Linked DNA regions of Bosea sp. 685. The protein of the gene in region 1 interacts with the protein of each later gene in a pairwise test. Links are inferred from orthologs where the notes say so. Each region holds a gene or a part of one and is shown on either strand. Other genes may lie near its edges.

Region 1 (6,313 bases):
GGCCTCGACGCCGACGGCAAGTCCTGGCGCAAGGGCGCGGTCGATGCGGTCATCCGCTCGCTCGACCTCTCCGAGAGCCAGGTTCCTGCCGAATTGCGCCAGGCGGTCGACCGCATCGCGCGGTCCGGCGGCACGCCGCTCGCCGTCAGCGAGAACGGTGCGCTGGTCGGCGTCATCCATCTCAAGGATGTGGTGAAGCCCGGCGTGAAGGACCGCTTCGCCGATCTGCGCCGCATGGGCGTTCGCACCGTCATGATCACCGGCGACAACCCGGTGACAGCGGCCGCCATCGCCTCGGAAGCCGGCGTCGACGACTTCCTCGCCGAGGCGACGCCCGAGGACAAGCTGCGTATCATCCGCACCGAGCAGGCCAAGGGCCGGCTGGTCGCGATGTGCGGTGACGGCGCCAATGACGCCCCTGCCCTGGCGCAGGCCGATGTCGGCGTCGCCATGCAGACCGGCGCGCAGGCCGCCCGCGAGGCCGGCAACATGGTCGATCTCGACTCGGACCCGACCAAGGTCCTGGAGATCGTCGAGGTCGGCAAGCAGTTGCTGATCACGCGCGGGGCGTTGACGACCTTCTCCATCGCCAACGACGTGGCGAAGTACTTCGCCATCATCCCGGCGATGTTCGTCGTCGCCCTGCCCTCGCTCGGCGCGATGAACATCATGGGCCTGTCGAGCCCGCAAAGCGCCATCCTCTCGGCTGTGATCTTCAACGCGCTGGTCATCGTCGCGCTGATCCCGCTGGCGCTGCGCGGCGTGCGCTACCGGGCGATCGGGGCCGCCAAGCTGCTCTCGCGCAACCTCACCATCTACGGCATCGGCGGGCTGATCGCGCCCTTCGTCGGCATCAAGCTGATCGACATGATCGTCGCGGCGCTGAAGCTCGCCTGACCGCTCATCAAAGGACAACGACCATGTGGTCCCATCTTCGCCCCGCCATCGTCTCGATGGTCTTCTTCACCCTCCTGCTCGGCGTCGCCTATCCGCTCGGCGTCACCGGGCTCTCCCAGGCGATGTTTCCGGCGCAGGCCGGCGGCTCGCTGATCCGCACCGCGACCGGCGATGTCGTCGGCTCGGAATGGATCGGCCAGAACTTCGCCGGCGAGGCCTATCTGCGCCCCCGTCCCTCGGCGGCCGGCAAGGACGGCTATGACGCCGCCAATTCCTCGGGCTCCAATTTCGGGCCGCTGAACGAGGATCTCGCCACGCGCATCAAGACCGATGCCGAGGCGATCCGCACCGCCGACGGCGCAGGCTCGCTGCCGGCGGACGCCGTGACGGCGTCTGGTTCTGGACTCGACCCGCATATCTCGCCGGAGAATGCCGCTCGCCAGATCGAGCGTATCGCCAAGGCGCGCGGCGCCCAGCCGGCACAGGTCGCCGAAATCATCGCCCAGAACACGCAAGGCTATCTGCTCGGGTTCATCGGCCGGCCGCGCGTGAATGTGCTGACGGCCAATCTCGCCCTCGACGCGCGCTATCCGAAGGCTCAAGCTAAGCCGTAATGACCACGGACGAGATCCGATTCCGGGAACAGGGTCGCCCTGATCCCGACGCCCTTCTGGCGCAGGCCGGCCGCGGTAAACGCGGCCGGCTGAAGATTTTTCTCGGCATGGCGCCGGGCGTCGGCAAGACCTACGAGATGCTCACCCAGGGCAAGCGCGCCCAAGCGGAGCATGGCGAGGTGCTGGTCGGCCTCGTCGAGACGCATGGCCGCCGTGAAACCGAAGCGCTGCTCGACGGGCTGGAGGTGATGGCGCGCCGGCCGATCGAGCATAATGGCCGCATGCTGATGGAATTCGACCTCGATGCGGCGCTGGCCTGCAAACCGCGCCTGCTGCTGGTCGACGAATACGCGCATTCCAATGCGCCGGGCAGCCGGCATCCCAAGCGCTGGCAGGATGTCGAGGAGTTGCTGGCGGCCGGGATCGACATCTGGACCACGCTGAACGTCCAGCATCTCGAGAGCCTCGTCGACGTGATCTGGAAGATCACCGGCGTGCGCCAGCGCGAAACAGTGCCTGACAGTGTCCTGAGCAGCGCCGACGAGATCGAATTGATCGACATCACGCCGAGCGAACTGCGCCAGCGCATGGCCGAGGGCAAGGTTTACCTCCCCGAGACGGCGCGGCTCGCCGCCGATCATTTCTTCAAGCCGGAGAACCTGACCGCGTTGCGTGAGCTCGCCTTGCGCCGCGCCGCCCAGACGGTCGACGATCACCTGAACCAGGCGATGAAGCGGGCCGGCGTCGAAGGCCCCTGGGCTGCCGGCGAACGCATCCTGGTGCTGATCGGGCCTGATGCGATGGCGTCCTCGCTCGTGCGCGCCGGCCGGCGCCTCTCCGACATGATGATGGACGCGCCCTGGACGGTTGCTCATGTTGAGCGCCCCAATCGCGCAGAGGTCGATCCGGCACGCGGCCAGCGGCTGGCCGAGGCGCTCAAGCTCGCCGAACAGCTCGGAGCCGCCAATGTCGTGCTGACGAGTGACGATCTCGTCGCCAGCGTGCTGGAATATGCGCGCCGCAACAACGTCACCCAGATCGTCGTCGGAAAATCGCATCGCAAGGGCTGGCGCGCCTGGTTCCATCGCTCACTCGCCCCTGCCCTGCTGGAGGCGCAGAATGGTGCGGCGCTTCACATCATCACCGATATCGCCTCCGTACCGGCGGGTCCGTCCACGGCCGCACCCAAGCGCGACTTCTCCTGGCGCGGCCATATCGGCGCGGCGATCATGGTGGCTGCGGCAGTCGTCGTCGCGACATTGGTCGATCGTCAGGCGGAGAACGCCAACCTCGCCATGCTGTTTCTCGTCAGCGTGCTTGCAGCCGGCGTCGCCTTCGGCCTTTGGCCGTCGCTGACGGCGGCAGGGCTCGCCGCCCTCGCCTACAACTTCTTCTTCCTCGAGCCGCGTCTGTCGATGTGGATCGGCAATCCGGCGGATGTGCTGACCTTCGCGGTGTTCTTCGTCGCGGCCGTCGCCACCGGCGGCCTGACCGGGCGCATCCGCGACCAGGCCAAGGCGACGGCGCGGCGCGCCTCGGCGATCGCGGCGTTGCTGGCGGCAAGCCGCAGGCTCTCAGGCGCAGCACGCAAGGAAGATGCTGCAGCCGTGCTGGCCGAGCAGCTTTCGGCGGCAACAGCCGGAAAGGTCATCGTCCTGCTGCCGCAAGGAGACGAGATCGCGCCCAGCGCCGGTGCGCCCGCACTGGAGCCGCTGACCACCGCCGACATGACAGCGGCACGCTGGAGCTGGAACCGGGGCGAACCCGCCGGCGCCGGCACCGGCACGCTGCCCAATGTCGCCTGGACCTTCCGGCCGCTGCAGGGCGTGCGGGCTCGTTCGGGCGTGGTCGGGTTCGAGCCCAAGGCGCTGCTGGGTGCGGAGAATGAGCGTTTTGCCATGGCGCTGCTCGACCAGGGCGCGATTGCGCTCGAGCGGGTGGAGCTTGCCGCAGCCGCTGTCGACGCCGAGGCGCTGCGCCGGACCGACCGATTGCGCTCGGCATTGCTGAACTCGGTCAGCCATGATCTGCGCACGCCGCTCGCCACCGTGCTCGGCTCCGTGACGACGCTGATCGATTTCGGCAAGAGCGTCGAGCCGGCCGTGGCCGATGATCTGCTTTTATCCATTCGCGAGGAGGCCGAGCGTCTCAACCGCTATGTCGGCGACCTGCTCGATATGACGCGGCTGGAAGGCGGCGCGCTGGTGACGCGCCGCGATTGGACCGATGTCCGCGACGTGATCTCGGCCGCGATCGCGCGGGTGTCGCGGCGCCTGGAGAACCGCCGCATCCAGCGCGATTTTCCAGCCGAGCTCTCAGCGGTGCCCGCTGATCCGTCTTTGCTCGAACAGGCCCTGGTCAACATCCTGGAGAACGCGATCGCCTATAGCGAGAACGGTTCGCTGATCGAAACCGCGGCCTATGAAGACCGGGGCAATGTCGTGATCTCGATCGAGGACGAAGGTCGCGGCATCCCGACTGCCGAACTCGAACGCGTCTTCGAGAAGTTCCGGCGCATGGAAGAGGCGACCGATCGCGGCGGCGAGCGTGGCAAGGGGGCGGGCCTCGGCCTTGCCATCTCCAAGGGCTTCGTCGAGGCCATGGGCGGGCGCATCGCGGCCGCAAGCCCGATCCAGGACCGGCCGGACGGTTCCAAGGGCGGCACCCGCATATTGATCAGCCTGCGCAAGAACGGCGCAGCGCAGGAGGTTCTGTCATGACCGCTTTCCGCCCCCGCATCCTCGTCATCGACGACGAGCCGCAGATCCACCGCTTCCTCGGCCCGGCGCTCGATGCGGCAGGCTACGAACATGTCCGCGCCGACGACGCCACCGCCGGCCTGCGCGAGATCGCGCGCAAACCGCCCGACGCCGTGGTGCTCGATCTCGGCTTGCCCGACATGGACGGCAAGGAGGCCCTGGCCAAGGCGCGCGCCTTCTATGACGGGCCGGTGATCATCCTCTCGGCGCGAGACCGCGAGACCGAGAAGATCGATGCGCTCGATGCCGGCGCCGATGATTATGTCGAAAAGCCCTTCGGCGTCGGGGAATTGCTGGCGCGCCTGCGCGTCGCGCTGCGCCACCGCATCGAGCGGCAAGGCGCGGAGGCAACGATCCGCTCGGGCGATGTCGAGATCGACCTCGTCAACCGCCGGATCAGCCGCGCCGGGGTGCATGTCAAACTCTCGCCGAAGGAATACGACCTGCTCGCCAGCCTGGCCGGCGGAAATGGCCGCGTGCTGACGCATCGCCAGATCCTGACCGCGGTCTGGGGGCCGGCGCATGAGCATGACGTGCAATATCTGCGCGTCTTCGTCGGGCAGTTGCGCCAGAAGCTCGAGGATGACCCCGCAACGCCGAAGCTGATCGAGACCGAGCCAGGCGTAGGATATCGGCTGGGCGGATTGGTCTGACGCAGCCATCGTCGCCTCTCCTCCCGTGGAGGAAAATCCACTCGATGGGCGCCATGCTCGAGGAGTCGGAAAGAGAAATCTCCTCTTTTTGATCGGGAATAAGAAAAAACACGCTACCTTGCGTGAATTGAACCGATCGCCGCTCTGGCTTATTTGAAACGTTCGGAAGAACGAACGGGACAAGCGGCGCAGTGGCCATTCTGAATGTGATCGACCGCGACGGTCGCGCCCATGAACTCGAAGCCGTCGAAGGCTGGCGGGTGATGGAGATTCTGCGCGACTACAAGGTCGGCATCGAAGGCGTCTGCGGCGGCTCCTGCGATTGCGCCACCTGCCACGTCGTCGTCGCGCCCGACTGGGCCAAGCGCCTGCCCGAACCGCGCGAGGACGAAATCGACGCGCTCGACACCTTGCCATTAATCGAGGCGACCTCGCGCCTCTCCTGCCAGATCATCTGGTCCGACGAACTCGACGGGCTGACGCTCACCTTGGCGGAGGCCGCGTGATGGCTGCCGCCCCCAAGCGCGTCCCCTTGCCGGCGATCCTGCTCGCCAACGACCTGCTCGACGGTGATGTCGTCTTCGCCGTTGCCGGCGCCAACGGGCAACTCGCCTGGACGCGCGATCCGGCGCTGGCGCTGGTCGCCTCGAACGATCCTGCCGCAGAGAGCCTCGAGGCTTTCGCGGCGGCCGAGATCGCGGGCAACCGTGTGGTCGATGCCTATCTCGTCGATGTCACCATGGAGACCGGCCAGCCGGTTCCGCGACATTTCCGCGAGAGATTCAAGACGCTGGGGCCCAGCAACCGTCCCGATCTCGGCAAGCAGGCCGGGGACGGGATCGATGCCGGGCAGAGGGCCTGACCGATGTATCGCTATGATGAATTCGACGAGCGTTTTGTCCGCGAGCGGGTCGCGCAGTTCCGCGACCAGGTCGCGCGGCGGCTCGACGGCTCGATCACCGAGGATGAGTTCAAGCCGCTCAGGCTCAAGAACGGTGTCTATCTGCAGCTCCACGCCTATATGCTGCGCATCGCCATTCCCTATGGCACGCTGTCGTCGAAGCAATTGCGCCAGCTTGCGCTGATCGGTGAACGCTACGACCGCGGCTACGGCCATTTCACCACGCGCCAGAACCTGCAGTTCAACTGGCCGAAGCTGCGCGACGTGCCCGAAATCCTGGACCTGCTCGCCGATGTCGAGATGCATTGCATCCAGACCTCCGGCAATTGCATTCGCAACGTCACGGCCGACCATTTTGCCGGCGTGGCACAGGACGAGATCGAGGATCCGCGCCCGACCGCCGAACTCATCCGGCAATGGTCGTCGCTCCATCCCGAATTCGACTACCTGCCGCGCAAGTTCAAGATCGCAGTGACCGGCGCCGAGCAT
Region 2 (5,706 bases), 2.5 Mb from region 1 along the record:
CATGAATCTCCACCGCCTGTTCCCCTGCATCGCCCTTGGCCTTGGCCTCGCCCTTGGCCTAGCGACCTCACTGGCACAGGCAGCCGGGTTCAAAGCCGTCGAGATCCCTGCCGAAGGACCGCTCCAACCACTCCAGGGGGCGGTCTGGTATCCGTGCGTCCAACCGAAAAGCGAGATGCGGTTCGGACCTTTCACCATGTCCGTCAGCATGAACTGCCCGCTCACAGTTGAGAAGCATCCGCTCGTCGTGATCTCGCATGGCAGGACTGGCAACTTCCTGGGACATCGCGATACGGCCGAGGCGCTGGCCGACGCCGGCTTCATCGTCCTCGCCATCAATCACCCTGGCGACACCAGCCGGGACAAAAGCCGAACCGACGAGTTCTCGGTCTTCGTCGAGCGGCCGGCCGACATCAAGCGCGCGGTCGATTACATGCTCGGCTCATGGCCCGATGCGGCCAGGATCGATGCCGGGCGGATCGGATTCTTCGGCTTCTCCCGGGGCGGCTATACCGGGCTCGTCGCCATCGGCACCAATCCGTATTTCGGCAAGCGCCTGAAACTCTGCGAGGGCAAGAGCGACCCGCTCTGCGAGCAGGTCCGCGCGGGAAAGCTTCCTGAGCTCAGTCATGATCCACGCATCAAGGCGGCCGTCATCGCCGACCCGCTCAGCGTCTTCTTTACGGAGGAGAGCTTCAAAAACGTGCGGGTGCCGGTTCAGCTCTGGGGCTCCGAGCGCGGCGGCGACGGCGTGACCCCGGCCAGCGTCGTGGGCATAGCCAGCCTGCTGCCGAAGAAACCCGATTTCCGCGTCGTGCCGGGCTCTCAGCATTTTTCCTTCGTGCCGCCCTGCCCGGCGGAGTTCGCCCAATCGGCGGCCGATCTCTGCAGCGATCAGCCCGGTTTCGATCGGGCCGCTTTCCATGCCGATTTCAACGCCCGCGTGCTCGCCTTCTTCAAGGCGCAGCTCGGCTAGAGGCTGCTATGGACCATGGGCTCGATAGACCGAACGCCAGTCAGCGCTTGCCGCAACGATTGGCGAGCAGCACGCGGTATTCGGCAAGCTCGGTATCCATCAAGCCGACATTCTGTTCGCGCTGGGCACCGCTCTGACAGGTCGCGAAGACCGAGCGCGCGCTCTGCAGGAAGCCGACATGCTCGCGCCAGATCCGGCATTGCGTCGCCTGATCGGCCGTCGCGACCGCCTGCAATCGTGTCAGCTGGCGGCGCAGCGCGCCTTCGTTCTGGAACAGGTCACGCGAGCAGGTCGCGGGCGCACTCGCCCGCCCCTGCGCCATCGCCTCGCCTGCCGTGGCGAGCACGGCAAATCCGAGGCATACGGTTCCGAAGCTTGCGGCGGCAAAACCCCTCATCCGAGATTCAACTCCTTGAAGAAGTCGTTGCCCTTGTCGTCGATGACGATGAAGGCCGGAAAATCCTCGACCTCGATGCGCCAGACCGCCTCCATGCCGAGTTCGGGATATTCCAGGACCTCGACCTTCTTGATGCAGTCCTGCGCAAGCCGCGCGGCGGGACCGCCGATCGAGCCGAGATAGAAGCCGCCATGCGTCTTGCAGGCTTCCCGAACCGCAGCGGAACGGTTGCCCTTGGCGAGCATCACCATCGAACCGCCGAAGGACTGGAACTGGTCGACGAAGGAATCCATCCGGCCAGCCGTGGTGGGTCCAAACGAGCCCGAGGCCATGCCGTCAGGCGTCTTGGCCGGGCCGGCGTAATAGACTGGGTGGTTCTTGAAATAATCAGGCATGCCCTGCCCTGTCTCCAGCCGCTCGCGGATCTTGGCATGGGCCGAGTCGCGCGCCACGATGATCGTCCCGGTCAGCGAGAGCCGGGTCTTGACCGGGTACTGCGAGAGTGTGGCGAGAATTTCGGCCATTGGACGGTTGAGATCGACCTTGACGACCGCTCCGCCGAGCGAGGCATCCTCGACCTCGGGCAGGTACTTGGCCGGGTTGGTCTCCAGCGCTTCGAGATAGATGCCGTCCCTGGTGATCTTACCCTTGGCCTGGCGATCGGCCGAGCAGGAGACGCCGAGCCCGATCGGCAGCGAGGCGCCATGGCGTGGCAGGCGGATGACGCGGACGTCATGGCAGAAATACTTTCCGCCGAACTGTGCGCCGACGCCGAGCGACTGCGTCAGCTTATGCACCTCCTCCTCCATCTCAAGATCGCGGAAGGCGTGACCGGAAGGCGAGCCCGTGGTCGGCAGCGCGTCGAGATATTTCGTCGAGGCGAGCTTGACGGTCTTGAGGTTCTGCTCCGCCGAGGTGCCGCCGATGACGATGGCAAGGTGGTAGGGCGGGCAGGCCGCGGTGCCCAGCGTCAGGATCTTCTCCTTCAGGAACGCCATCATGCGGTCCTTGGTCAGGAGCGAGGGCGTCGCCTGGAACAGGAAGGTCTTGTTGGCCGAGCCACCGCCCTTGGCGACGAAGAGGAATTTGTACGCATCCTCACCCTCGGCATAGATGTCGATCTGCGCCGGCAGGTTGGTCGCGGTGTTCTTCTCCTCGAACATCGAGAGCGGAGCGACCTGGGAATAGCGCAGGTTGCGCTTGAAATAAGCGTCGGCGACGCCCTCGCCGAGCGCCGCCTCGTCATCGCCATCGGTCCAGACCTTGCGGCCCTTCTTGCCCATGATGATCGCCGTGCCGGTATCCTGGCACATCGGCAGCACGCCGCCGGCCGAGATGTTGGCGTTCTTCAGCAGGTCATAGGCGACGAATTTGTCGTTCGAGGTCGCCTCGGGATCGTCGAGGATTTTCGCCAGCTGGGCGAGATGGCCCGGCCGCAGCAGATGGTTGATGTCGATGAAGGCCTGCTCGCTGAGTTGGCGGATCGCCTCGCGCGAAACCGTCAGAACCTCGCGATCGCCGAGTTTCTCGACCGAGATCCCTTCGCTGCCCAACTTGCGATAAGGCGTGGCGTCGTCGCCGAGCGGGAAGAGATCGACATGCGTATAGGCCATGGACGGAGGCTCCGAGGCGGGTTGGCGCGCCACGCTCAGAACCAGCTCAGCGCAACGCCATTGTGCATGGCGTCATAGCGGCTTGGCGCACGCTGTCCAAGCCTAGAGGCTGTTAGGGACTCTGGCTTCAAATGGTTCCAGTCAGGCCGCCTTCGCGGCCGACTCCGCCAGGATCGCGTAGATCGCGGCCGGATCGCGGGCCTTGCGGATCTGCTCCAGCACGGCATGGTTGCGTAGCACGCGAGCAACGCGGGCGAGCGCCTTGAGATGGTCGGCGCCGGCCCCCTCGGGCGCGATCAGGACGAAGATGATGTCGACGGGCTGGCCGTCCAGCGCGTCGAAATCGACCGGCTTTTCGGCGCGGGCGAACAGCCCGACCAGCCTGTCGATGCCGGACATGCGTCCATGGGGAATCGCGATGCCATCGCCGATACCGGTGGAACCGAGGCGCTCGCGTTGAAGCAGCGCCTCGAAGAGCTCGCGCTCAGGCAAGCCGGTGATCATCGCCGCGTGTTGGGCGAGTTCCTGCAGCGCCTGCTTCTTGCCATTGGCCCGCAGCGGCGAAATCACCGCGGCCGGTGTCAGGAGATCGATCAGCGTCATGCGCTAGTCCATGCATGTCCCGTGCCGGGCTGGAGGGCCGTGCGGCGCGGGTCAGATTTGAAAGCCGGGGAGCCTCCCGCTGGCCTTACGACAGCGACGCCGGGGGATCGATCCACCCGATATTGCCGTCGCGCCGGCGGTATACGACGTTCATCCGGCCATTGCCAGCATGGCGGAAGATGACGACGGGAGCGCCGGTCAAATCGAGTTCGGCGACAGCGTCGCCAACCGTCATGACATGGAACGATTTGGTGGTTTCGGCCACGATAACCGGGTGATCTCCGGCCGCATCGAGTTCGATTTCCTCGATTTCGTCGTCCGGCGCCGCGATCACATAGCTGGGGATTTCGATGCCGGCGTCGCGGCCATTGCTCGAAGCCGAGCGGTCCTTCAATCGACGCTTGTAACGACGCAGCCGTTTCTCGATGCGCTCAGCCATCTTGTCGAGGCTGGCATAGGCGTCATGCGCCGTACCCGAGGCCTCAAGCGTGATCCCGGATGACAGATGCAGCACGCCGTCGGTCTTGAACGCCGTGCCGTCCTTGGCGACGGTGACGTGACCTTGATAGCCGCCCTCGTAATATTTGCTGAGTGCGGCCGCGACGCGGGTCTCGGCCTGGCCGCGAAGGGCCTCGCCGACATCGAGATTCTTGCCGGAGATTCGCAAGCTCATGGAGTGCTTCCCCTTATTTAGCCATGGCCAGTAGTCGGCCATCTCTAGGAGCTAAGAACTGGGTAGGGGGTATGTCAATGCGTGGATCCCTCTTCCCTCGAAGGCGAGGCCCGGCAGTCCCGCGAGGCCTTCCCAGGAAAAGCCATGCAGGCCCGACGGAAGCGGGCCAGTCATGATGTGACGTCCTGTCGATATGTTGCCGTTCCGCCACGCCTGGCCTCATGGTTAACCAATCAGAAACAATCGCCCCTGGGTTGCTGTTCAAACTATAAGCAATCTGCTTCCCTAGCGTCAGCCGGGGGACATAATCCGACGCATGTCGGGTTCGGCTTGATGAGTTGAACACCGGTTCGTCTTCGATCCTGCTCAGGCTGGGTCTCCGCCGCATCGGTCAAAGCCATGCGACGAGACGCGGACGCCCCGCTCCCGGCGCGATCACCAGCCGGAACGCGCCCATGACGTCAGTCGCCCAGATTCGCACACACCGCTCGGCGCTCCTGAACAAGACCGCCATCGTCGGCGGTGTGCTGGCAGCGACACTCGCCGCCTCGCCGGGAACCGCGTGGGCGCAAACCAAAACCTATACGAACGGCCAGATCGAGCTCACGCCGTTGAACATCACCACGAGCACGCAACAACTCGAGGTCGCGGGAGCGGATGCCGCCACCCAGCGGGGCGTCATTTCGGAAACGGCGGGCCCGCTGGGCTTTGAGAAAATCGGCACGGGCACGCTGACCCTCGCTGCGACCAACACCTATTCCGGCGTCACGGTGATCTCGGCGGGGACGCTCATCGTCGGATCGAGCTTCTACGGCGTTGCGCCCTCGGCCACGCTGGGCAGCGATTCGGCCACCAACATCGTCCGGCTGAACGGCGGCACCCTGCAGATCGACAACCAGGTCGCGACCTTCGCCCGGCCAGTCGAGATCACCGCGTCGAACGGCACGATCAACAACGTCGCCGGCCTCACCCTCAACGGCGTCACGACCTTCACCGGCCTGCTGAGCAAGACCGGTGCGGGCACGCTGATCCTGAACGGGGCCGGCACGGGCGCGGGTGGCCTGTCGATTCTCGCAGGCGGGCTGCAGGTCGGCAACGCCGCTGCCTTGGGCACAGGCACGCTCCGGATGGCCGGTAACACCTCGCTGGTCGCGTCTCCGAGCAATGTCTCCGTGGCCAACGCCATCGTCCTCGACGGCACCATCAGCGTCGTGACCAACAACAACACGCTCTCCCTGACCGGCGCGATCTCGGGCGTCGGTAGGCTCGACAAGAACAATGGCGGCACGCTCAACCTCAGCGGCGACAGCAACTTCGCCGGAGGGTTCGGCCTCAATGCCGGCACCCTCGGCATCGGCAGCAACACGGCGGTCGGCGTCGGGCAGCTCTCGGTCGCGACCGGCAGCACCGTCGTCGCGCTCGGCAATGTGACGCTGGCCAACGC

The links.
Region 2: the proteins of RMR04_RS14120 (region 1) and ptsN interact in binary tests that used the Escherichia coli proteins (3 or more experiments, as listed by UniProt). The link is inferred for Bosea sp. 685 from one-to-one orthologs.

The regions. Positions count from the first base shown.
Region 1 is NZ_CP134779.1:2,679,026-2,685,338, reverse strand. The notes cover bases 1,111-4,431. They hold RMR04_RS14120 (DUF4118 domain-containing protein), read left to right. Parts: upstream 1,111-1,510; coding sequence 1,511-4,231; downstream 4,232-4,431. Other genes in these bases: RMR04_RS14115 (response regulator), read left to right, coding at 4,228-4,431; kdpC (potassium-transporting ATPase subunit KdpC), read left to right, coding at 1,111-1,511. Outside these bases: potassium-transporting ATPase subunit KdpB, read left to right, coding at 1-897; more of kdpC, read left to right, coding at 921-1,110; more of RMR04_RS14115, read left to right, coding at 4,432-4,923; RMR04_RS14110 (2Fe-2S iron-sulfur cluster-binding protein), read left to right, coding at 5,115-5,429; RMR04_RS14105 (DUF2849 domain-containing protein), read left to right, coding at 5,429-5,785; RMR04_RS14100 (nitrite/sulfite reductase), read left to right, coding at 5,789-6,313. UniProt on the Escherichia coli protein: Member of the two-component regulatory system KdpD/KdpE involved in the regulation of the kdp operon. KdpD may function as a membrane-associated protein kinase that phosphorylates KdpE in response to environmental signals.
Region 2 is NZ_CP134779.1:5,158,453-5,164,158, forward strand. Bases 1,859-4,572 are described here. They hold ptsN (PTS IIA-like nitrogen regulatory protein PtsN), read right to left. Parts: upstream 3,590-4,572; coding sequence 3,128-3,589; downstream 1,859-3,127. Other genes in these bases: RMR04_RS25320 (fumarate hydratase), read right to left, coding at 1,859-2,986; hpf (ribosome hibernation-promoting factor, HPF/YfiA family), read right to left, coding at 3,675-4,262. Outside these bases: RMR04_RS25305 (AraC family transcriptional regulator), read left to right, coding at 1-5; RMR04_RS25310 (alpha/beta hydrolase family protein), read left to right, coding at 197-976; RMR04_RS25315 (hypothetical protein), read right to left, coding at 1,017-1,322; more of RMR04_RS25320, read right to left, coding at 1,370-1,858; RMR04_RS25335 (autotransporter outer membrane beta-barrel domain-containing protein), read left to right, coding at 4,718-5,706. UniProt on the Escherichia coli protein: Seems to have a role in regulating nitrogen assimilation.